4 regions of the Bradyrhizobium sp. USDA 336 genome follow, and region 2 is predicted to be linked to each of the others. Evidence: predicted binding sites of a transcription regulator. Region 2 holds the regulator's gene; each other region holds the start of a gene.
The links. Region 2 encodes LexA, which represses DNA repair genes until DNA is damaged. Its sites were predicted from a motif close to TGTTCNNNNTGTGTTCNG; they were not measured.

Region 1: the regulator LexA is predicted to act here: its motif matches at 2,117-2,134, upstream of ABIA45_RS20290 (PA0069 family radical SAM protein).
Region 3: the regulator LexA is predicted to act here: its motif matches at 3,913-3,930, upstream of ABIA45_RS17245 (DUF3072 domain-containing protein).
Region 4: the regulator LexA is predicted to act here: its motif matches at 1,896-1,913, upstream of uvrA (excinuclease ABC subunit UvrA).

The regions. Positions count from the first base shown of each region.
Region 1 is NZ_JBIYDC010000002.1:4,133,114-4,138,928, forward strand. It holds gene ABIA45_RS20280 (ribonuclease HII) at 1-376, opposite strand, end outside; gene ABIA45_RS20285 (VOC family protein) at 452-907, opposite strand; gene ABIA45_RS20290 (PA0069 family radical SAM protein) at 932-2,095, opposite strand; gene ABIA45_RS20295 (phosphoketolase) at 2,306-4,720, shown strand; gene ABIA45_RS20300 (acetate/propionate family kinase) at 4,723-5,815, shown strand, end outside.
Region 2 is NZ_JBIYDC010000002.1:1,412,523-1,418,337, forward strand. It holds gene ABIA45_RS07565 (ComEC/Rec2 family competence protein) at 1-2,067, shown strand, start outside; gene ABIA45_RS07570 (GAF domain-containing protein) at 2,074-3,015, opposite strand; gene ABIA45_RS07575 (hypothetical protein) at 3,233-3,667, opposite strand; gene lexA (transcriptional repressor LexA) at 4,057-4,758, opposite strand; gene glp (gephyrin-like molybdotransferase Glp) at 4,935-5,815, opposite strand, start outside.
Region 3 is NZ_JBIYDC010000002.1:3,481,131-3,486,945, forward strand. It holds gene ABIA45_RS17215 (HAMP domain-containing protein) at 1-1,086, shown strand, start outside; gene ABIA45_RS17220 (HWE histidine kinase domain-containing protein) at 1,100-2,587, shown strand; gene ABIA45_RS17225 (hypothetical protein) at 2,584-2,805, opposite strand; gene ABIA45_RS17230 (hypothetical protein) at 2,947-3,204, shown strand; gene ABIA45_RS17235 (hypothetical protein) at 3,299-3,532, shown strand; gene ABIA45_RS17240 (hypothetical protein) at 3,630-3,851, opposite strand; gene ABIA45_RS17245 (DUF3072 domain-containing protein) at 3,967-4,161, shown strand; gene ABIA45_RS17250 (DUF6496 domain-containing protein) at 4,252-4,560, shown strand; gene ABIA45_RS17255 (hypothetical protein) at 4,567-4,929, opposite strand; gene ABIA45_RS17260 (Do family serine endopeptidase) at 5,198-5,815, opposite strand, start outside.
Region 4 is NZ_JBIYDC010000002.1:1,523,076-1,528,890, forward strand. It holds gene uvrA (excinuclease ABC subunit UvrA) at 1-1,799, opposite strand, end outside; gene ABIA45_RS08100 (outer membrane protein) at 2,073-2,828, opposite strand; gene ABIA45_RS08105 (outer membrane protein) at 3,052-3,750, opposite strand; gene ABIA45_RS08110 (outer membrane protein) at 3,988-4,785, opposite strand; gene ABIA45_RS08115 (single-stranded DNA-binding protein) at 5,223-5,717, shown strand.

The DNA of each region.
Region 1 (5,815 bases), 2.7 Mb from region 2:
CGACCGAGACCTGCGCGGTGGCGCAGATCTTGTCGAACAGCTTTTCGCGCTCCTCGGCGGTCAGGCGCTTGGAATCGTCGATGCCGCGGGGAATCCGGTCGGGATCGAGAATCACGGCCGCCGCCACCACAGGGCCGGCTAGCGGGCCGCGGCCCGCCTCGTCGCAGCCCGCGACCGGCCAGACGCCGCGCTTGATCAGCGCGCGCTCGCGGCGGAAGCTCGGGGGAGCAACGGCGATGATGCCCTTCTTGCCGGCAGGAACCTTCGCAACATCGGCCGCAGAGCTCTTTGCCGCCTTGATGGGTGCAGCCTTCTTCGCGGCCGCTTTCTTCGGCGCGGCCTTGGCTGAGGTCTTGGCGGAGGGGTCCCGAATCATGCGCGGGATCGTGCGCAAGCGGCGGTGCCGGCGCAACCCGGAACCCGGGATATTCCCGTTATTCAGGCCGCCCGCCTACTCCGCCAGATGCACCCGCCGGTCATCGCCGACCTCGATTCCCGGCGCGACCACGACTTCCCAGACATGTGCATCGGGATCGGCAAAATAGCCGCAATAGCCGCCGTAATCGGTCGCATGCGCCGCTTTCAGCAAGGTGGCCCCCTTCTGGACGGCGAAGGCCAGCACCTCCTCGACCTCCTCGCGGGTCGCGCAATTCCAGGCGAGCGTCATGCCGCGAAACGTCGTGGGCCTCGGCTGGTCCTCCAAGGATGCGTCCGCCGCGAGCCGATCCCAGTGATAAAGGGCGAGCACCGGACCGCCGGTATCGTAGAACGCAACCGCCTCGCCGGTTGCCTTCAGCCGACGCGAGAAACCAAGCGCGTCGTAGAAGGCGATGCTCGCGCGGATGTCGTTGACACCGAGGGTGATGACCGTCAGCCGCGGCACCGGCGCGGCGAGTTCCTTAAGCATGCGACACCTCTTGCACCTGTCCGCTCAAAACAGGCTGAGCTGATCGCCGTTCCGCTTCGGCCGCGCAAAGTGATCAATGGTCAGCTTCGAGCGCCGCTTGTTGAGCCCGAGCCGCTCGCAGGCGATCTCGAAGCGTCGACCGATGGTCCAGGCCATCGGTCCGGTGCCCTTCATCCGTTCGCCCCATTTGGCGTCGTAATCGCGCCCGCCGCGCATGTCGCGGATCAGGGTAAAGACGTGGCGATAGCGGTCCGGATAGTTCGCCATCAGCCATTCGCGGAAGAGATCGCGCACCTCCAGCGGCAGCCGCAGCAGCACATAGGCGGCTTCCTTGACGCCGGCATGGGCGGCGGCGTCGAGGATGCGCTCGATCTCGGAATCGTTCAGCGCGGGGATCACGGGCGCGACCATCACCGTCGTGGGAATGCCGGCCTCCGAGAGCTGCTTCAGCGCCTCCAGCCGCTTCGGCGGCGTCGAGGCCCGCGGCTCCATCGTGCGCGCCAGCTTCGGATCGAGCGAGGTGACCGAGATCGCGACCTTGGCGAGGTTGCGCTTGGCCATCCGCTGGAGAATGTCGATGTCGCGGAGCACCAGGGCCGATTTGGTGACGATGCCGACCGGATGCGAGGTGCGCTCCAGCACTTCCAAAATGCCGCGCATGATTTTGCGCTCGCGCTCGATCGGCTGGTAGGGATCGGTGTTGGTGCCGATCGCGATCATCCGCGGCTCGTAGCCGGGAGCCGCAAGCTCCTTCTCGAGCAGCGAAGGCGCCTCGGGCTTCACGAACAGTTTTGACTCGAAGTCGAGCCCCGGCGACAGGCCGAGATAGGCGTGGGTCGGCCGCGCGAAGCAATAGACGCAGCCGTGCTCGCAGCCGCGATACGGATTGATCGAGCGGTCGAAGCCGATGTCGGGGGAATCGTTGCGAGTGATCACCTTGCGCGAGGTGTCGATGGCGACACTCGTCTTGAACGGCGGCAGCTCGTCCAGGCTCTGCCAGCCGTCATCGAAAGCGACGCGCGCCTCAGCCTCGTAGCGGCCGCTGGCATTGGATTGTGCGCCCCGCCCTCGCCTTCGCGCGCGGTCGATGGCGACGCCAAGCTCGGGGAAATCTGAAGGCGCACCCGCCGGCTCGGAGGGCGCCGTGACCGGCGGGTGCTTGAGAGCATGAGAGGATGCTGGACTCATGCAGCCAAGATAGCACGGCGCGGGAACAAATCAAGAACGCAAACCAAAAACGTGAAAACAACCCCATGCACAGTAGAGCTGCCCAAACTTCGCGCGCCCGCCTTTGACCTCACGCAACACGGCCGTCACGACCATCCCGTCTCATGCCCGACGGATCGATCGCCCTGGAACCGGGTTGGTGACGATCGCGAAGTGAAGGTCGGCAGGACCATGACAATCCAACAAAAAACGGCCGAAGCGAGCAGCGACCTCGATCTGCTCGATCGCTATTGGCGCGCCGCCAACTACCTCTCGGTCGGGCAAATCTACCTGCTCGACAATCCGCTGCTGCGCGAGCCGCTGCGGCCCGAGCACATCAAGCCGCGTCTGCTGGGTCATTGGGGCACGACGCCGGGCCTGAACTTCATCTACGCCCATCTCAACCGCGTCATCCGGGCGCTCGATGTCAACGTGATTTATGTCTGCGGTCCCGGCCATGGCGGTCCGGGCATGGTCGCCAACACTTATCTCGAAGGCAGCTACAGCGAGATCTATCCCGATATTGCGCGCGACACGGACGGATTGCGCAAGCTGTTTCGGCAGTTCTCCTTCCCCGGCGGCATCCCGAGCCACGCCGCGCCGGAAACGCCGGGCTCCATCCACGAAGGCGGCGAGCTCGGCTATGCGCTGGTGCACGCCTATGGCGCCGCATTCGACAACCCGGATTTGATCGTCGCCTGCGTGGTCGGCGACGGCGAGGCCGAGACCGGGCCGCTCGCTGCGTCCTGGCACTCCAACAAGTTCCTGAACCCCGCCCATGACGGCGCGGTGCTGCCGATCCTGCATCTCAACGGCTACAAGATCGCGGGCCCCACCGTGCTCGGACGGATGCAGGACGCCGAGATCCGGGACCTCTTCCGCGGGTTCGGCCACGAGCCGCTGTTCGTCACGGGCGACGATCCCAAATTGATGCACCAGGCCATGGCCGATGCGCTGGACGTCGCATTCGCCAGCATCCGCTCGATCCAGCAACATGCCCGCGACGGTCGCACAAGCGTCGAGCGGCCGCGCTGGCCGATGATCGTGCTGCGCAGCCCGAAGGGCTGGACCGGCCCGAAGGAGGTCGACGGCAAGAAGGTCGAGGGTTTTTGGCGCGCGCATCAGGTGCCAGTCGCAGGCTGCCGCGAGAACCCGGCGCATCTCAAGGTGCTCGAAGACTGGATGCGCAGCTACGGGCCAGAAAAGCTGTTCGATGGCAACGGCGCCCTCGTTGCCGAGCTTCAGGCGCTCGCGCCCGACGGCGTCAGGCGCATGGGCGCCAATCCGCATGCCAATGGCGGCGTGCTGAAGAAGGAGCTGAAGCTGCCCGACTTCCGCAGCTTCGCGATCGAGGTGCCGCAGCCCGGCGAGGTCGTGGCGGAAGCCACGCGCGAGCTCGGCAAATTCCTGCGCGACGTCATTCGCCTGAATGCGAAGGCGCGCAATTTCCGCATCATGGGCCCGGACGAGACGGCATCGAACCGGCTCGACGCCGTGTTCGAGGCCACCGAACGCGTCTGGATGGAGCCGACCGAACCTTACGACGTGCACCTCGCCCAGGACGGCCGCGTGATGGAGGTGCTGAGCGAGCATCTCTGCCAGGGCTGGCTGGAGGGCTACCTGCTCACGGGACGGCACGGCTTCTTCTCCTGCTACGAGGCCTTCACCCACATCGTGGATTCCATGTTCAACCAGCACGCCAAATGGCTGAAGGTGACGCGGGAGCTGCCGTGGCGACGTCCGATCGCCTCGCTCAATTATCTGCTGACCTCGCATGTCTGGCGCCAGGACCATAACGGCTTCAGCCATCAGGACCCCGGTTTCGTCGATCTCGTCGCCAACAAGAAGGCCGACATCGTCCGCATCTACTTCCCGCCGGACGCCAACACGCTGCTGTGGATCGCCGACCACTGCCTGCGCACCTATAACCGCATCAACGTGATCGTCGCCGGCAAGCAGCCGGCGCCGCAATGGCTGTCGATGCAGGACGCGGCGACGCATTGCGATGCCGGCATCGGCATCTGGACCTGGGCGGGAACGGAGGATGGAAAGGGCGAGCCCGACGTGGTGATGGCCTGCGCCGGCGACGTGCCGACGCTGGAGACGCTCGCTGCCGTCGACCTCCTGCGCAAGACGCTGCCGGACTTGAAGATCCGCGTCGTCAACGTCGTCGACCTCATGACGCTGCAGCCGAGGGAGCAGCATCCGCACGGCCTGTCCGACCGCGACTTCGACAGCCTGTTCACGCGCGACAAGCCTGTGATCTTTGCCTATCACGGCTATCCCTATCTCATTCACCGGCTGACCTATAGCCGCACCAACCATGCCGGAATGCATGTGCGCGGCTTTGCCGAGGAGGGCACCACGACGACGCCCTTCGACATGGTCGTGCTCAACGAACTCGACCGCTATCACCTTGCGATCGAGGCGATCGAACGCGTGCCGGGACTGGCGACCAAGGCTGCGCAGGTGAAGCAGCAATTCCGCGACAGACTGATCGAACACTCCCGCTATGTCCGTGAGCATGGTGAGGACATGCCTGAGATTCGTGACTGGGTCTGGCAGAACAGCGCCGGCGGCAACACGCCGGCCGAGGCCGGCGACTAGCGATGCCGGACACGGTCCTCGTCCTCAACGCGGGATCGTCGAGCATCAAGTTCGGCCTGTTCGATGTCGCGGCGGCCGAGCCCGCCCTGCTCTGCAAGGGCCTGCTGGACGAGCACGAGGCCAAACCCCGGCTGGTGGTGAAAGGCCCTGCAGGCGAAGACCTGTTCGAGACAAGCAAGCAGGCGCCGCAGGCAGCCGGCGACCATCTGTTCGCGGACGTGCTCGCCTTCATCGAGGACCGGTTCGGTGGACGCAGCCTGCGGGCCGTCGGCCATCGCATCGTGCACGGCGGGGCGGATTATTCAGGCCCGGTGGTCCTGATGGACGACATCATTGCGAAACTGGAGGCCTTGACGCCGCTGGCGCCGCTGCACCAGCCGCGCTGCCTCGCGCCGGTGCGAACGCTGGCGGCGATCCGGCCCGAGCTGACGCAGATCGCGTGTTTCGACACCGCCTTCCACCACGGCCTCGCGCCGCCCGCGAGCCGCTTCGCCATTCCCAGGCGATTCGAGGCGCGTGGCGTCAGGCGCTACGGCTTTCACGGCCTCTCGTTCGAATATGTCGCGGGACGCCTGGCCGAGATCGCGCCGGAGCTCGTGGCCAAGCGCACTGTCATCGCGCATCTCGGCAATGGCGCCAGCCTCTGCGCCTTGCGCGATAGCCGCAGCATCGACACCACGATGGGGCTGACGCCGCTCGACGGCCTCGTCATGGGCACGCGCTGCGGTGCGATCGATCCGGGCGTGCTGCTCTATCTGCAACAGTACGAGAACATGTCGGCCCGGGAGGTCCAGCACCTGCTCTATCACGAGTCAGGCCTGCTTGGCGTTTCCGGCATCTCCGCGGACATGCGTACACTGCTGGCGAGTAGCGAGGCTGCGGCGCGCGAGGCGGTCGATCTCTTCACCTTTCGTGCGGCGCAGCAGGTCGCGATGATGGCGGCCACGCTCGGCGGCCTGGATTGTCTGATCTTCACCGGCGGCATCGGCGAACATGCCAGGGAGATCCGCGGCGCCATCGGCCAGCGTCTCGCCTGGATGGGCGTGCGCATCGACGCCGCAAGCAACGATGCCGCGCGCGAGCGCATCAACGGCA
Region 2 (5,815 bases):
TTCGCCGCCGATCATGAGCCGGTGCTGTGGGTGGTTGCCGCCACAGCCATCGCGCTGATGCTCGGCGCGTTGCTGCTGCGGCGAAGTCGGCTGTTTGCGCCTGCTATCATGCTCGCGGCGGTCGCGGCTGGTTTTGCCGTGGCGACCTGGAAGACCGCGCGTATCGCGCACACCGTTTTGGCAAAACCGCTCTATTCGGTGTCGCTGTCGGGCTTCGTGGAAGCGCGCGACATCCGCGAGCGCACCGATCGCTTCGTGCTGCGCGTCAGCGCGATAGAGGCGCAGCGCAGCGACGTCAAGCTCGAGCGCGTCCGCCTCTCGGTGCGCAAGGGCACGGCGCCGGAGGTCGGCAGCTTCGTGCAATTGAAGGCGCGGCTGATGCCGCCGATCTCACCGGTGCGCCCCGGCAGCTACGATTTCTCGCGCGACATGTTCTTCCAGGGCATCGGCGCCTCCGGCTTCGTGATGGGCGCGATCACGGCGTCCTCGCCGCCGGATGGCGGCGGCCTGCGGCTGCGCTATGCCGCCTTCATGCAGGGCCTGCGCGACGCGATCGATGCGCGCATCCGCGCAACGCTCGAAGGCGACAACCGCGCGATTGCGACGGCGCTGCTCACGGGGCGGCGCGATGCGATCACCGCGCCCGTGAACGATGCCATGTTCGTCTCGGGACTCGGCCATGTGCTGTCGATCTCCGGCTATCACATGGCGGTCGTCGCCGGCGTCGTCTTCTTCGCGGTGCGCGCGCTGCTGGCCTTGATCCCGGGGCTGGCGGCCGGCTTTGCCATCAAGAAGTGGTCGGCGGCGGCGGCGCTGGTCGCGGCCGCGTTTTACCTTCTGCTGTCGGGCGCGGAGGTCGCGACGCAAAGATCTTTCTTCATGACGGCGGTGGTGCTGATCGCCGTGATGGTCGACCGCCGCGCCATCACCTTCCGCACGCTGGCGGTGGCGGCGCTGATCGTGCTCGCGGTCGCGCCGGAGGCGTTGGTGCATCCGAGCTTCCAGATGTCGTTTGCGGCAACGCTCGGGCTGGTGGCGCTGGTGCAGATCGGCATGCCGAACCTGCTCGCCTCGCCCGATCATCCCGCAACGGCGCGGATCGCGTTGTGGGGCGGCCGCGAGATCGCGATGCTGTTCCTGGCCTCGCTGATCGCGGGGCTCGCGACCACGCCATACGCCGCCTTCCACTTCCATCGCGTGACGCCATACGGCGTGCTCGCCAATCTCGGCGCCATGCCGGTGGTCTCGGCGCTGGTGATGCCGGCCGGGCTGTTGGGGCTGCTCGCGGCGCCCTTCGGGCTCGACGGCGTGTTCTGGTGGTTGATGGGGATCGGCATCGAGTGGATGGTCCTGGTCGCGCGCTGGGTGGCGGCCCTGCCGGGCGCCGTTGGCCGCATTCCCGCCTTCGGGATCGCGCCGCTGATCGCGGCGAGCCTCGGGCTCATCGTGATGGGCCTGTTGCGCACGCCCTTGCGCTGGTCCGGCGCCCTGGTGCTGCTGGCAGCGATCCTCTGGGGACTGTCGGTACGGCAGCCGGATATCCTGATTGCCGGGGACGGCGCGAGCGTCGCGGTCCGGGGCGGGGATGGGCGCTTGCAGGTGATCCGCGCCAGCAAGGACAGCTTCCTGCTGAAGGAGTGGTTGGCTGCCGATGCCGATCCGCGCGATGCCGGTAACGCCTCGATGGCGAGCGGGGTGTCGTGTGACGAGTCCGGCTGCGTGGCGCCGCTCGCGGACGGACGACTGATCGCGTTGGCGACGCGCATCGACGCGCTGGCCGATGATTGCAGCCGCGCCGCGCTGGTGGTGACGGCGCGGCCCGCGCCGTCCGATTGCGCGGCGATGGTGGTCGATCGGGCGCGTCTTGCCAGTCAGGGCGCACTGGCTCTGACGCGAAGCGGAGAGGGTTTTTCGGTGCAGGCGGTGAGAGCGAGAGGGGCAAGCCGTCCCTGGCTGCCTGCCGGCGCCGGCGAGGGGGATTTCGACGGCAGCCTGGTGCCGAAGGCGGCCGTGCCCCGCAGCCGGGACGCAACGCCATCGGAGGCCGACTTGCAGGCCGACGATTGACGCGGATCACAAATACCAGGCCAGCACGGCGTCAAGCCTTCCGTTGCCGATGACCGGCAGGGCCACCATTCGGCTCAGCCCGGCTGCGCAGGCTTCGGAGCCGGCTATCGAGCCGTCACGGGTGAGATCGTCGTTGAGCGCGGGCATGCCGGCGGCCCAGGCGCCGCCGATGCTGCCTTCGCCCCTGGCGATGGACTGCGCCGCATAGCGTGCGGCGAGGTCGGTCTGTGCGCTGCAATCGCCGGCGCGAAAGACCAGCGCCGAACGGTCCTCGTTCGGGACCCAGATCTCGAAGCGTCGTGCAATCGGCGTTGCCTGCGCGGACAGGAATGTCAGAACCCAGGTCTGGTCGGTACCGGTTCCGTAGGGCACGCCGACGCCGAGATTGATCCCGACCTTGGCGGCGTCCTCCCAGCGCAAGAAGCTCTTGGCGTCGTGCAAGTCCTTGATGATCAGTGGCAGGCCCGCCTTCCAGGTGCGTCCGGGCAGGCCGAAGCCGCGCGGAAATCTGGTGTGGCGGGAGTTGAATTCGAACATGTCCGCGGTGCCGTAATAGCCATCGACGAGCCCCATCTCATGCGAGAGATCAGGATCGTTGTGCCAGAGTTCGATCGCGCCGACGTGCGCCTCGTCGTCGCCGCAGAACAGCACCAGCACGGCTTGCAGGAATTCGCCCGCGAACACCGGCACCGCCACGCCGCAGGTGAGGCCGGCCGCAGCGGCCTGATCGGTCCGCTTGAAATAGGAGTTGGCGAATTTCGTGAGGATGACGGGGTGGCCACAGGCCCAGGCCTTGCCTGGAAGTCCCTCGTCATATCCGAAGTGCAGCTCTTCGCTGACGGCCTTGAACGCGGACAGCCCTTCGTCGTAGAGGCCGCCGCCGAATTCCAGCCGCATGCGCGTCCGGTCGGGTACCCAGAGTTCAACGACGCGAATGAAGGTCTTCATCGAGTCTGTCCGCCGCCTCAAGCCACTGCAGCATCGGTCATTTGGCTGCGGAGCGAACGTTCAAAATTCAGGCAGGACGGCCCAAACTTCATGCGGCGACGAGGCGCGGCGGCGGGCTCGCCGATCGAATGTCCTGAAACAAAAACCCACCGGGCTCGCCGGCCTCGGCCGGCGACGGCAATTTCAATCCCGGGCTCGGCCTTTCGGCCGAAGGGCGTCAGCCGATCGGCAGGCGCGTGATCGTGGGCCGCGTGTCGGCGACGGTCTGCGGCTTGTGCTCGCGCTCGGGGGCCGGCTGCGTCACCGGCAATTGCAGCACGGTCGCGCGCTGGCCTTCGACGAGCTGCGTCACCAGCACATATTTGCCGTCGGGAAATTCGATCGCGTCATGATGGCGATCGGGAATGTGCGGGTCGATCTTGCCGAACTTGCCGACGCGAGAGTTCACGGTGCGCGTCCAGATCCAGCGGTTGTCGTAGCGGACGTCGTCGGCGAAAGCGAGCTCCGTTCCCGGCAGCAGACAGACCGCGACGGAGGGATCGGCTTCAGAAGCGAAGCCGCGCGTCGAGGTGCCGCGGAAGGTTGTCGTGACGATCGTCTCGCCGACTACGGCGGGGCGCGTCGCGACGGCATGCAGGCTGTAGTCACACATCGGGTGCTCCTCATGCTGGGATAGCGACCCGCGTCTCTTTCGAGGCGCAGGCCTCTATCAGAGTGGAAGCATACAACGCTCTGCTCGGTTATGGGCAAATCTGCGGCTCGCGTTCGCAGCACGCGATCACATTATCTTTCCCGGATTCGATAGGAACAAACCTCGCGTCCTTGCATTTGGCCGCAGCTATCAGCACTGCCGGCACAACTCTACCGGCGAAGCAGAGAGAGATTGCTGCGCGCCTGCACGGGCGAATGTCGCGCGGGAAGATAGACCGGACAGCCGGCGCAGAACCAGACAAACCGTCCCGCCGGAGCGGACAAGTATCCGCTCCGATCCTGGATCGCCGATGCCGATCGAAGCGCGCGCGGCGCTTGAGACTTCCGGTATCAGTACTTCCGATAAAGCCCGATCAGCTTACCCTGGATCTTCACGCGGTTCGGCGGAAGAATGCGGACCTCGTAGGCGGCATTGGCGGGCTCGAGCGCGATCGAGGCGCCGCGGCGGCGGAAGCGCTTGAGCGTGGCCTCCTCGTCGTCGATCAATGCCACCACGATGTCGCCGGTATTTGCGGTCTCGTTGCGCTGGATCAGCGCCATGTCGCCGTCGAGGATGCCGGCCTCGACCATCGAATCGCCGCGCACTTCGAGCGCGTAATGCTCGCCCGAGCCGAGCATGTCCGGCGGCACGCTGATGGTGTGGCTGCGGGTCTGCAGTGCCTCGATCGGCGTGCCGGCGGCGATGCGGCCCATCACGGGCACCGCGACGGGGCGCTCGCCCTCGTCCGCGGGCGGGCTGGAGCTCGCGCGCACCTTGCCGAGATTGCCCTCGATGACGCTCGGGGTGAAGCCGCGGCGATTGCCGGCGGCGGCCTGGAGCTCGGGCAGCTTGATCACCTCGATGGCACGGGCACGGTTGGGCAGGCGGCGAATGAAGCCGCGCTCCTCGAGCGCAGTGATCAGGCGATGGATGCCTGACTTCGAGCGCAGGTCGAGCGCATCCTTCATCTCGTCGAAGGACGGCGGCACGCCGCTTTCCTTCAGACGCTCGCTGATGAACCGCAGAAGCTCGTATTGTTTGCGCGTCAACATCTCGACCAAAGTCCCCCGGTTGATGTCGTTCGATTCCGAGACGATGAAGTCGGCAATAAGCCGCTACATCCTCGAAACAAATCATGAACGGACACTATATGTTCGATATGTGTTCCGCAACTGCTTAATTTATGGTGAACGCGGCCAAACTCGCGGAATGCGTGTGGCTGGGTGGCTCAGACGGGCAGCCGGAGCACCTCGCAAGGCGTCCCTGCCTCGGCCTTCGGCGCGAACGGTGCACGCACGAGAAGTACCTGTGCCGCAGCGAGATTCGCAAGCAGGGAGGAGTCCTGATGGCTGACGGGAAGGGCGACGCGCGTGCCGTCGTCGCGCACCTCCAGCCGCGCACGCAGATAATCCTCGCGCTGGTCGTTGGCGGCGAGATCGCGGCCCAGCACGGCGCGCTCGCGCTGATGATGAATCGCTGAACGGCCCGACAGGGCGCGAATCAAGGGCACCATGAACAGGAAGGCGCACACGTAGGACGACACGGGATTGCCGGGCAGGCCGATCACGCGCATCGCGCCTAGTCGACCGTGCATCATCGGCTTGCCGGGCCGGATCGCGATCTTCCAGAACGCCATCGCGATGCCTTCGCCCTTGAGCGCCTGCTGGACCAGGTCGTGGTCGCCGACCGACGCACCGCCGGTCGTGATCAGGATGTCGGCGCCGCTCTCGCGCGCGCTGCGGATGCCGGCGGACGTCGCCTCCAGCGTATCGGCGGCAATTCCGAGGTCGATGGTCTCGGCGCCCTCGCTGCGGGCGAGCGCATGCAGGGCATAGCCGTTGGAATAGACGATCTGGCCGCGACCAGGCGTGGTGCCCGGCATCACGAGCTCGTCGCCGGTGGCGAGAACGGCAACCCTCGGGCGGCGGATGACGGCGAGATGCGGATGATTCATTCCGGCGGCAAGGGCGAGATCGCGCTCGGTGAGACGGATTCCCTTGCGCAGCAGCACGTCGCCTTCGCGGAAGTCGACGCCTGCAGGGCGGATGTGCCGGCCGAAAATGGCGGCTTCCTTGATCGTGACATGTTTGCCGTCGGCAGCCGTGTCCT
Region 3 (5,815 bases), 2.1 Mb from region 2:
GTCGCCGCGCGCGGCGCCGAGGCCCTCGAGCTCGCCAAGCAATACCAGCCGACGGCCGTCTCCCTCGACGTGTTCCTGCCCGACATGCTGGGCTGGACCGTGTTGAGCCAGCTCAAGCACAATCCGCTCACCCGCCACATCCCGGTCCAGATCATCACGCTCGACGAGGACCGCCAGCATGCGCTGGCGCGCGGCGCCTTCTCCTTCGTCAACAAGCCGACGACGACCGAGGGCGTCTCGGCCGCGCTGACGCAAATCAAGGAATATGCGCGGCCGCGGCGCAAGCGGCTCTTGATCGTCGAGGACAACGAGGCCGAGCGGCTCTCGATCCGCGAGCTGCTGCACCACGACGACATCGAGATCCTGGCCACGGATACCGGGGCCGGCGCGCTCACGACGTTGCGCGAGCAACCCTGCGATTGCGTGGTGCTCGACCTTAGGCTGCCCGACATGAGCGGCTTCGAGGTGCTCGATCAGATCCGCAACGACGAGGCGCTGTCGAACATCCCCGTCGTGGTGTTCACCGGCCGCGAGCTTTCCGCCGAGGAGGATGCCGAGCTTCACACCATGGCACGCAGCATCGTGGTCAAGGGCGTGGAATCGCCCGAGCGCCTGCTCGACGAGACCGCGTTGTTCCTGCACCGCGTGATCACGGAGCTGCCGATCGAGAAGCAGCGCATGCTGGAGAAGCTGAACAGTTCCGACGAGGACCTGATCGGCAAGACCGCCCTGCTCGTCGACGACGATGCCCGCAATATCTTCGCGCTCTCAAGCGTGCTGGAACGACGCGGCATGAAGGTGCTGACGGCCACGACCGGCAGTGAGGCGGTGACGCTGGTCGAATCCAATCCGGAGATCGCGATCGTGCTGATGGACATCATGATGCCGCAGATGGATGGCTATCAGACCATCGGCGTGATCCGCGAGAACCCGGCCTTCGCCCGTCTGCCGATCATCGCGTTGACCGCCAAGGCGATGAAGGGCGACCGCGAGAAGTGCCTCGAAGCCGGCGCGTCTGACTACCTCGCCAAGCCGGTCAACACCGACCAATTGCTGCTTGCGATCCGCATGTGGCTGCATCGCTGAGTTGGACCCGCGCATGGACCAGGAAAAGGTCAACATCCTGCTCGTCGACGATCAGCCGGCCAAGCTGCTCGCCTATGAGGTGATCCTGAAGGATCTCGGCGAGAACCTCGTGATCGCCTCCTCGGGCCGCGAGGCGCTGGAGGTGCTGCTCAAGACCGAGATCGCGGTGATCCTGGTCGACGTCTGCATGCCCGAGCTCGACGGCTTCGAGCTCGCCGCGATGATCCGCGAGCATCCGCGCTTTCAGAAGACCGCCATGATCTTCATTTCGGCCATCCAGGTCAGCGACATCGACCGGCTGCGCGGCTACGAGATGGGCGCGGTCGATTACGTGCCAGTGCCGGTCGTGCCGGAGGTGCTTCGCGCCAAGATCAAGGTGTTTGCCGAGCTCTACCGCAAGACGCGCGAGCTCGAACGGCTGAACCACGAGCTCGAGGATCGCGTCCGCGCCCGCACCGCGGAACTGGAGGCGTCCACGGCGAAGCTGCGCGAGAGCGAGCAGCGGCGCAGCATGGCGATCGCGGCCGGCAAGATGGGGTCATGGGACTGGGACTGGATCAGCGGCGATTGGATGTGGGACGAGGGGCAATACCGCATCTTCGGCGTCAGCCCCGAGGATTTCGAGGTCACTCCGGCCAGCGTTCAGGGCCTGCTGCATCCCGATGACGTCGATCAGTTGCGCAAGGCGATCGCCGAGTTCAACAAGGGTACGCGCGCGTACGAGACGGAGTTCCGCATCCTGCGGCCCGACGGCGAGGTGCGCTGGTGCGTCGGCACGGCGGCCGCAACCACGGACGAGAGCGGGCGCGTGGTGCGCGTCAGCGGCGTGACCGTCGACATCACCGAGCGCAAGCGCGCCGAGGAGCGGCAGAACCTGCTGGCGCGGGAAGTCGATCATCGCGCGAAGAACGCGCTGGCGCTGGCGCAATCGATCGTGCGCCTCACCCGGGCCGACGAGGTCAAGGCCTATGTCAACGCCGTCGAGGGGCGCATCAATGCGCTGGCGCGCGTGCACACCATCCTGTCGCTGTCGAGCTGGCAGGGCGCCGAGCTCTCCAGGCTGATCGACGAGGAGCTTGCGCCCTATTCGCTGGGTGACCAGATCAAATTGGCAGGGCCCGAAGTTCAGTTGCTGCCGGCGACGGCCCAGACGCTCGCGCTCGCGCTGCACGAGCTCTTCACCAACTCGGCCAAGTACGGCGCGCTATCCACCCGATCGGGGCGGCTCGCGATCGATTGGCAGGTCGACGAGGAGCTGCTCACGCTGAGCTGGGAGGAATCTGGCGGTCCCCTGGTCAAGACCCCGAAATCGCGCGGCTTCGGCACGCGAAGCCTGCTTGCGAGCATCGAGTCCCAGCTTGGCGGACAGGCGCAGTTCGATTGGCGCGCCGAGGGCCTGCTGTGCCGTCTTGAGGTGCCGTTGACACGCAAGACCGCGGCGGCTGCACCAAGCAAGTTCGACACCGCCGGCGCCGCCGAATTGCAACGCGCATCCGGTTAACCTGACGCTGCGCTGCTCATGCGCTCCGCCGTGCGCGGTTCGCGCGCGACGCGCCCTTCGAGCCAGGCTTCCGTTCGGGCGAGATCGCGCAGCGCCCTCGCGTAGCGGCGAGCTGCGCTCCGCTCCGCGCCAATCGGGAGCTTGCGCGCCTTGCGCAGGATGTCCGCGGCTGCGTTGCGATAGGCTAGCGAGCGGTAAAGAAAGACCACCTTACCCATATCGATGTTCCCGTTTTGCTGGCGCCCATCTTGGCAAGCCCGGCATGAACGCCGGATGAAACGGGCGGTAACAATTCCTTCAGCGGAGCGGAAACCCGGCGATCACATGCGCGTTGGCGTGGCAGTTCGGGATGCCGTCCCATGCGCACCAAAAAGTCGTCTGAGCTGATCTCTGCCAGCGGCCTTATCAAGCTGATGACACATGCAATGATGGGCGCAGCGCTTGGCCTCATTTTCAGCCTCACGCTCGTCCTGTCCAATCCAGCCGTCGCCAACCTGCTGAACAATGGCGGAAGCCAGGCCGCGATGGTCTTCGCCCTCACCTTGGTGACGACCTTCGCGATCGGCGCGACGCTCACCGGCGCCGTGTTCATCCTGGTCGAGGACAAGCAAACTTGAAGCGTGCGTGACGCACGGAAGATACTTCGCCGGGACTCCTGCCGCGACGCGCGGTTTGCTGCCTGCGTCAATTTAACTCAGGGAGTTCCCCCGCATGAAGACGACCAAGCTCGCTCTCGCCGCAATATTGGCAACGGGCCTTGCCGCCGCGCCGTTTGCCGCCCAGGCCAAATCGCATAAGGCCAAGCATGAATCGTCGGCACAGACCACCGGCGCCAACACCAAGTCCTCCAAGGGCGCTGATCCATCCGGCCAAGGCGGCGCCGGTCCCGGCTCCGATCAGGGCGGCACCATGACCAACAAGGGCGGCATGACCACCACCAAATAGGCGCGCCCTGGAATCATGAAGGGCTCCGCATTGCGGAGCCCTTTGTCTTCTATCTTTGGGCTCGGCACTCGGCCTTCAGTATCCGGCGCCAAGGATCTCAGCGGCGCTCGACTGCGCGCGCGGAATTGCCGCCTGTCTTCACGGCACGAAGTCGCACTCGGTCGCGGACGTTCGGCAGTACGTCGCTGCCGCCGGCCGCCTTCCATTCGGCGATCAAGAGATTGATCTTCCGGCGCAGGTCCATCTGCGCCAGGGCCTTTTCCGTGCAGTCGTGATCGCGCTCGACGAGGTCGCGCACCGACGCCTCGACGTCGGCCATCTCAAACCTCAAGGCTCTGATTTTACGTCGAATTTCATTAATTCTGTTGTCCATGCCTTGTTAGAACAAAATAAGAACATATAGTCAAGTCACGATTTCAGGACGGAGACGCCAGATGCAGGTTCAAGGTAAATACGACGCCAGATTTTTCCTGGGCGAGCAGATGACGCGGGCGCAGGGCCTCAAGCTGAAGCGGCTCAGCGAAGAGGCCTACCAGCCCGGCCAATATGCGCGGGATCTGTCCTTCAGCGAGGCCGCCCGGCGCATCCAGGTGCTGGAAGCGGAGATCGAGCTGGCAAACTCCTTCTAGAGCATCGCATCGCGCTTTAGGCCTGCGCCGTTCCACGCTCCCGGAACCATGGCTGTGCAGAATGGTTCTCCCCGCCGAGGGAGAATATGCATGGCACGCAAGGCAAAAAAGCGCCGCTACTCACGCAGCTCGGGCAGCGATGTCGCCACCGAGATGCGGCGTTACAAGAAGGGCACCGCGAAGAGCGGCCGTGGCGGGCGCGGCGGCCGCGTCAAGAACCGCAAGCAGGCCATCGCGATCGGACTGTCGAAGGCACGCAAGAAGGGCAAGAAGGTCCCGAAGAAGGCTTCAAAGCGCAAGAGCGCCAAGACGACGTCCAAGAAATCGTCGAGGACGTCGTCCAAGAAATCATCCAACAAGAAATCATCGAAGCGCAAATCATCCAAGCGGTCGCGCTGACCGGTCTCAGATCATGCTCCCCGGCATAAAGCAGCGGATCGAAATCCCGAACGCAGTCTTGACCGGCCACACCATGGTGCGGCCGGCGCGGTTCGGCTCGGTGATGACGGCCTCGTCCGGCACGTCGATCCACTGCCCGTCGATGCGGACACGGTAGCGCCCGTTGTGCGACTCCCAGTCGAGATCGGCGAGGGCGAAACCGTCGGCATCCGAGCAGCACGGACCGAGATGGCTGCGCAAACTGTCGAACCATGGCTTCAGAGGAGAATTCGCGTAGCGGCCGTCGTCGCGCCCGAGCGCGTTTTCACCCGAGAGCACCAATGGCACCACGAGCAGCGCACTCCTGAGCGAGAGCTTCAGTCGATCCATGATGGCACCGATCACTTGTGAACCACCGGCGAGTTCCACAAAGCGCCGGGAGGCTCGAAGTTCCACGCTTGCAACCCGGTCGGCGGCGGCGTTGCCGCAGAGCACTGAGGCGTCTTGCGAGTGTGATCAGCGAACACGGCTTTTTCGGACGCACCAGGTCATCATCCCTGCCGTTAACGAGAATGTGACCGGCCTGGTGCGGACGTGACGTGTGTGCAAAAGGCGGCCCGAAGGCCGCCTTCCTGGATTTGTGAGGGTCGAGTTCGCGCTATGCGAGTGGCACCGCAACGAAGCGGGTGGCCTCCGCGCTTCTGACCTGAAGCAGCACGCTGCGCTTGCCCGACGATTTGGCCTGCGCCAGCTCGGAGCGGACCTCGCCGACATTGCTGACAGCCTTGCCGCCGACATTGAGGATGACGTCGCCGGTCCGGATGCCCCGTTGCGCGGCCGGGCCTTGCGGATCAACCTCGGTGACGACGACGCCGTTCTGGCCTGCGCCCTGGACGTCACCTGCGGGCGCCAGGCTGAGGCCGAGGCGCGGCGTGCCGGCACCCGACTGTCCCCTGCCCTCGTCGGCATTGCCATTGCCTTTAGCCTGGCGCTCATTCGGCAGTTCGCCAAGCACCAGGGTCATCGTCTTGCTGTCGCCCTTGCGGAAGACATCGAGCTTCACGGACGTGCCCGGCGCCAAGCCGGCGATGGTGCGGGCGAGGTCGCGGGAGTCCTTGATCGTGGTGCCGTTGACGGCGGTGATGACATCGCCCGCCTGGATGCCGGCCTTCGCCGCCGGGCTGCCATCCTGCGGATTGTCGACGATCGCGCCGCGCGCCTCCTTGAGCCCGAGGCTGTCGGCAATATCCGACGTCACCGGCTGCACCTGCACGCC
Region 4 (5,815 bases), 110 kb from region 2:
GGACCGATGTCGAGCACGTAGTCCGCAAGGCGGATGGCGTCCTCGTCATGCTCGACCACGACCACGGTGTTGCCGAGGTCGCGCAGCCGCTTCAGCGTATCGAGCAGGCGGGCGTTGTCGCGCTGGTGCAGGCCGATCGAAGGCTCGTCCAGCACGTAGAGCACGCCCGTGAGCCCCGAGCCGATCTGCGAGGCGAGGCGGATGCGCTGGCTCTCGCCGCCGGACAGCGTGCCGGAGGAGCGGGACAGCGTGAGATAGTTGAGGCCGACGTCGAGCAGGAAGGTGAGGCGCTCGCGGATCTCCTTCAGGATGCGGCCCGCGATCTCGTTCTGCTGCGCGTTCAGCGCCTCTGGCACGGTCTCGAACCACGCGCCGGCGCCCTTCACGGACAGCTCCGAGATTTCGCCGATATGCTTGCCGCCGACCTTGACGCAGAGCGCCTCGGGCTTGAGCCGAAAGCCCTTGCAGCCCTCGCAGGGGACGTCGTGGAAATATTTCGCCAGCTCCTCGCGGGCCCACTCGCTCTCGGTCTCGCGGTAGCGGCGGTTGATGTTGGTGATGACGCCCTCGAACGGCTTCTTGGTGTCGTAGGAGCGCACCCCGTCCTCGTAGGAGAACTTGATCTCGTCCTCGCCCGAGCCGTAGAGGAGCGCGTTTTGCGTCTTCTTCGGCAGATCCTTCCACTTGGTGTCGAGCGTGAACTTGTAGTGCTTGCCGAGCGCGGTCAGCGTCTGCACGTAATAGGGCGACGACGACTTGGCCCAGGGCGCGATCGCGCCCTTGCGCAGCGTCAGATCCTTCTCGGGGATGACGAGGTCCTCGTCGACATGCTGCTCGACGCCAAGGCCGCCGCAGGCGGGGCAGGCGCCATAGGGATTGTTGAAGGAGAACAGGCGCGGCTCGATCTCGGGGATGGTGAAGCCGGAGACCGGACAGGCGAACTTTTCCGAGAACAGGATGCGCTCGGGCCCGCTCTTGTCGTGGATTTTCGCGGTCTTCTTCTTTTCCTCCGCAGGCGCAGAAGCCGCGGGCGCATCGGCGAACTCGACGACGGCAAGGCCTTCGGCGAGCTTCAGCGCGGTCTCAAAGCTCTCGGCGAGGCGCTGGCCGATATCGGCGCGCACCACGATGCGATCGACCACCACGTCGATGTCGTGCGGGAATTTCTTGTCGAGGCTGGGGGCTTCCGCTAGTTCGTGGAAGGTGCCGTCGATCTTGACGCGCTGAAAGCCCTTCTTGAGCCATTCGGCGAGCTCCTTCCTGTACTCGCCCTTGCGGCCGCGCACGACGGGGGCGAGCAGATAGAGGCGGGTGCCCTCGGGCAGCGCCAGCACGCGGTCGACCATCTGCGAGACGGTCTGGCTCTCGATCGGCAGGCCCGTGGCCGGCGAATAGGGCACGCCGACGCGGGCCCAGAGCAGGCGCATGTAGTCGTAGATCTCGGTGACGGTGCCGACGGTGGAGCGCGGGTTCTTCGACGTCGTCTTCTGCTCGATCGAGATCGCCGGCGACAGGCCGTCGATCTGGTCGACGTCGGGCTTCTGCATCATCTCCAGGAATTGGCGAGCATAGGCCGACAGCGATTCGACGTAGCGGCGCTGGCCCTCGGCATAGATCGTGTCGAAGGCGAGCGAGGATTTGCCGGAGCCGGATAGCCCGGTGAACACCACCAGCTTGTCGCGGGGAATCTCGACGTCGATATTCTTGAGGTTGTGCTCGCGCGCGCCGCGGATCGTAATTGCGCGCAGGCTCGAGCCCGCGTTCTGTTGTTGGCGCTTCGCCTTGATCACTTCATCCATCCGAGTTGCCCTCAAGGAAGCCCAAAGGTGCGCGATCGCGCCAACAAAAAAGGCGCGCTGCGCCCGGAACCGGGATCGGCGCCGATGGGTATGGCAGCGAACGTAGGAAGAACGGCGGCGGATTTCCAGTGGGACTTGCGAATCGTCAACGGATTGTTGGCGTGCTGGCGGGATCTGGCAGCAGGAACGCGCGGAACCGCTCCCGGAGCAACCCGGCAAAAAGAAAGGCCGGCGCGAGGCCGGCCTTTCGTGACGATGTGACGTCGGTCTTGATCAGTACTTCGCGACGACCGGGCCACCGAAGGTGTAGTTGAGGCGAACGGTAGCCATGTCCACGTCCTGCTTGATGCTGTCGGTGCGAGTGGTCACGCCGAGGAAGGTGAAGGTCTCGTTGTGCCTGCCCATGAACAGGTGGTTGTATTCGACAGCGACCGACCAGTTCGGGGCGAAGCCGAATTCTATGCCGGTGCCGACCGTACCGCCCCAGCGCGTTTCGTTCGCGGTGTCGAGCGTAACGCCGCCAAAACTGCCAGTGTACTTGTTGTGAGTGACGGCAGCGCCGCCCTTCACGTACCAAAGCACGTTGTTCCAGGCATAACCGACCTGGCCAGTGAAGAGGCCGATGGCGTCGATCCTGGTCTCGTTCACCAGCGGCGCGAGCGCGGCAGGCGAGCTGATGTTCGAACCCTTCAGGTCAGCCCAGTCGCCCTGGGCTTCGAGACCGAACACCCAGTTGGCGGACTGCCAGCGATAACCGATCTGGCCGCCGACGAGTGCGCCGGTCGCATTGTGACAACCTTCGGCCACCGCCGGAGCGACCACGACGGGGCCGACACTGGTGAGATCCCAACAGTTGCGGCTCCAGCCACCGCCGGCGTTGGCGCCGAGGTAGAAACCGCTCCAGTTGTACACCGCGATCGGCGCCACCGGAGCCTTGGTGTAGGGGCGGGCCGCCAAATCGGCCGCCGAGGCCGGTGACAACGCGCTGAGTGCGAACAAGCTGGCCGAAGCCATCAAAAGCTTCTTCATATCCATTCCCCACTTCCATTTCTCATTCCGGTCTTCCGGAGAGCGGAAGAGCAGCGGACCTTATGACTCAAGCAACGTCATTGCTTTTACACCATTTAAGCCAAAGGTTGTGTCACCCAGCGGCCACACCCCTTCGAAAACGCGAGCGAACGGGCGGCCGCAACAAACAAAAAGGCCGGCGCGAGGCCGGCCTTTCGTGACGATGATGCGTCAGAGACGAAGCTCAGTACTTGGCGACGACCGGGCCGCCGAAGTGGTAGTTCACGCCGACCTGCACGGTGTGGAGGTCGAGAGTGCCGGTGTTGACCGGGAAGACGCCCGAGAAGTAGGTCTCGCCGCCCAGGCTGCGATAGAGGTACTCGCCCTTGACCGACCAGTTCGGAGCAAACATCGCCTCGACGCCCGCGCCGACCGTCCAGCCCGAATGGAACTGGCTCTCCGAGAGGCTCAGAACAGGGGGCGCGCTGACGCTGATCTTGTTGTTGATCCAGGCGTAACCACCCGTGGCGTACAGCAGGACGCTCGGGGAAGCGAGCCAGCCGATGCGACCACGCACGGTGCCGAGCGCGTCGATACGCGAACTGACCGTCGTGGGAACGAGGGCGCCACCAAAATCAACAAGACCGGTCGCTGAGGCGTTTACGTCAGCCCACGCGCCATCAGCTTCGATGCCGAACACGACGTTGGAGGTCTGCCAGTTGTAGCCAACGGTGCCGCCGACGAAACCGCCCTGCATGCGCGGATCATCGGAGCTGTTTTCCCAGGCGCCGCCGCCGACGATACCGAGATAGAAGCCGGTCCAGTTGTAGACCGAGGCCACAGGCGCGGGCGCCTTGGTGTAGGGGCGGGCTGCCAGATCAGCAGCCGAAGCGGGGGCCGCGAGAGCGAACAAACAGGCCGAAGCCAACAAAACCTTTTTCATTTTCAACTTAATCCCAGTCCCAGTTTCTGTTGTTGCCTTCCCTCACGGAAGGGCAGCGGACTCAACGGCCCAACTGGCGCCGTCTTTACACCACCAAAGCCGCAAGTTGTGTCTCCGAAAAGCCACAACAGCCGAAAAGGTGATGGTTGCTGACTTATTGACGTCCAGCCGTCGTGCGCAAAAAAGAAGGGCCGGCGCTGGGGCCGGCCCTTCCATCGCTCACGAAATCAGAGGGAATCAGTACCTCGCGACCAGCGGGCCGCCGAAGCGATAATTCAGCCGGACCAAACCCATGTCGACGTCCTGATATATGCGATCGGATCCGAAGAAGGCACCGCCTGGCGTCGTGAAGTCCCGGGTCTGGTGGCCCAGGAAGAGGTGGTTGTACTCGAATCCGAGCGTCCAGTTCGGTGCGAATCCGAACTCGACGCCCGCGCCGACGGTGCCGCCCCAGCGGGTGTGATCGGCCGAGGCGAGCAGGGTGCCCGCACCGGGCGTGCCTGGCGCCGCGTAGACGTCGAACTCGTCGCTGACGACGGCGGCGCCGCCCTTGACGTAGACCAGGATATTGTTCCAGGCATAGCCGACCTGGCCGGTGATCAGGCCGAAGGCATCGATCTGAGACCGGTTGCGGCTGCCGGTGACGAGCGCGGAGCCCGGGAAGACGAGGCTGACATTGTCGCCGGAGAAGTCGGCCCAGTTGCCCTGGCCTTCGACGCCGAACACCCAATTAGCGGACTGCCAGCGGTAGCCGACCTGGCCACCGACCGTGCCTCCGGTCGCGTTGTGACATCCTTCACCGACGAGGGTGCCGGCGGCGCCGGTGACGAGGCCCGTGGTGTCGACGAAATCCCAGCACTTACGGCTCGTGCCGCCGCCGCCGTTGATACCGATGTAGAAGCCGCTCCAGTCGTAAACGGTAGCGACAGGGGCCGGAGCCTTTGTGTAGGGACGCGCAGCAAGATCCGCTGCACTTGCCGGCCCCGACAGCCCCAACGCCATTGCACCGATTGCACCAAACAGAACCTTGTTCATTACAGTCTCCCCAGTTTCGTCCGCTTCTTGAAACTCCCCGAAGCGGCTGATCAGGCGCGACGCCCATATGAATCAATTCCAACGCGAATGTAGCCTAAGAATGGGGCAGAGTCCGTCTCCGGAATGCCACACTCGCCACTCAAGTGAATGGAACAAATTAATGAATGTTAAGCGGTTTTTCTCGTTCAGGGGAACCCAAGAAGGTTCCATCGGAGCGCTGCTCATTATTTTGGCAATGGGCCAGAATGGCTGTCCTATTGCGATGAAGAACAAATCTGGAACAAAACGGAAGGGGATGCTATATATGGGGATAACCCCGGGGGTGGCAGGCTGATCGGTGCCCGCAAGCGTATAGGGTCGCCCTAGCGGGCGCAGAGGAACGCGGGCAGCGGATTCGCCCTTTTGAAATTCAGTGGCATTCGGAGTGGAGAGCGGCGATGGCGGGAAGCGTCAACAAGGTCATTCTGGTTGGAAATCTCGGCAAGGATCCCGAAATCCGCCGCACCCAGGACGGGCGGCCGATCGCGAATTTGAGCATCGCGACCTCGGAGACCTGGCGCGACAAGAACACGGGCGAGCGCAAGGAGAAGACCGAGTGGCATCGGGTCGTGATCTTCTCTGAGCCGCTTTGCAAGATCGTCGAACAATATCTGAAGAAGGGCGCGAAAGTTTACATCGAGGGCGCGCTGCAGACCCGCAAGTACACCGACCAGAGCGGCGTCGAGAAGTACTCGACCGAGGTCGTGCTGCAGGGCTTCAACTCGACGCTGACGATGCTCGACGGCCGCGGTGGCGGCGGCGGAGGCGGCAGCTTCGGCGACGAGCCGGGCGGCGACTTCGGCTCCTCCGGACCCGTCAGCAGCGCGCCGCGCCGTCCCGTTGCCGCCGGCGGCGGCCGCAACAGCGACATGGACGACGATATCCCGTTCTGAGGTCAAATAGCGGGCGCTCGTCCTTTGCATCGGTGTGCTCGCGTGCCGCGCTTGGATTTCTCGTCAATCAACGGGCAAAGCTTGATTTTCTAAGCTTG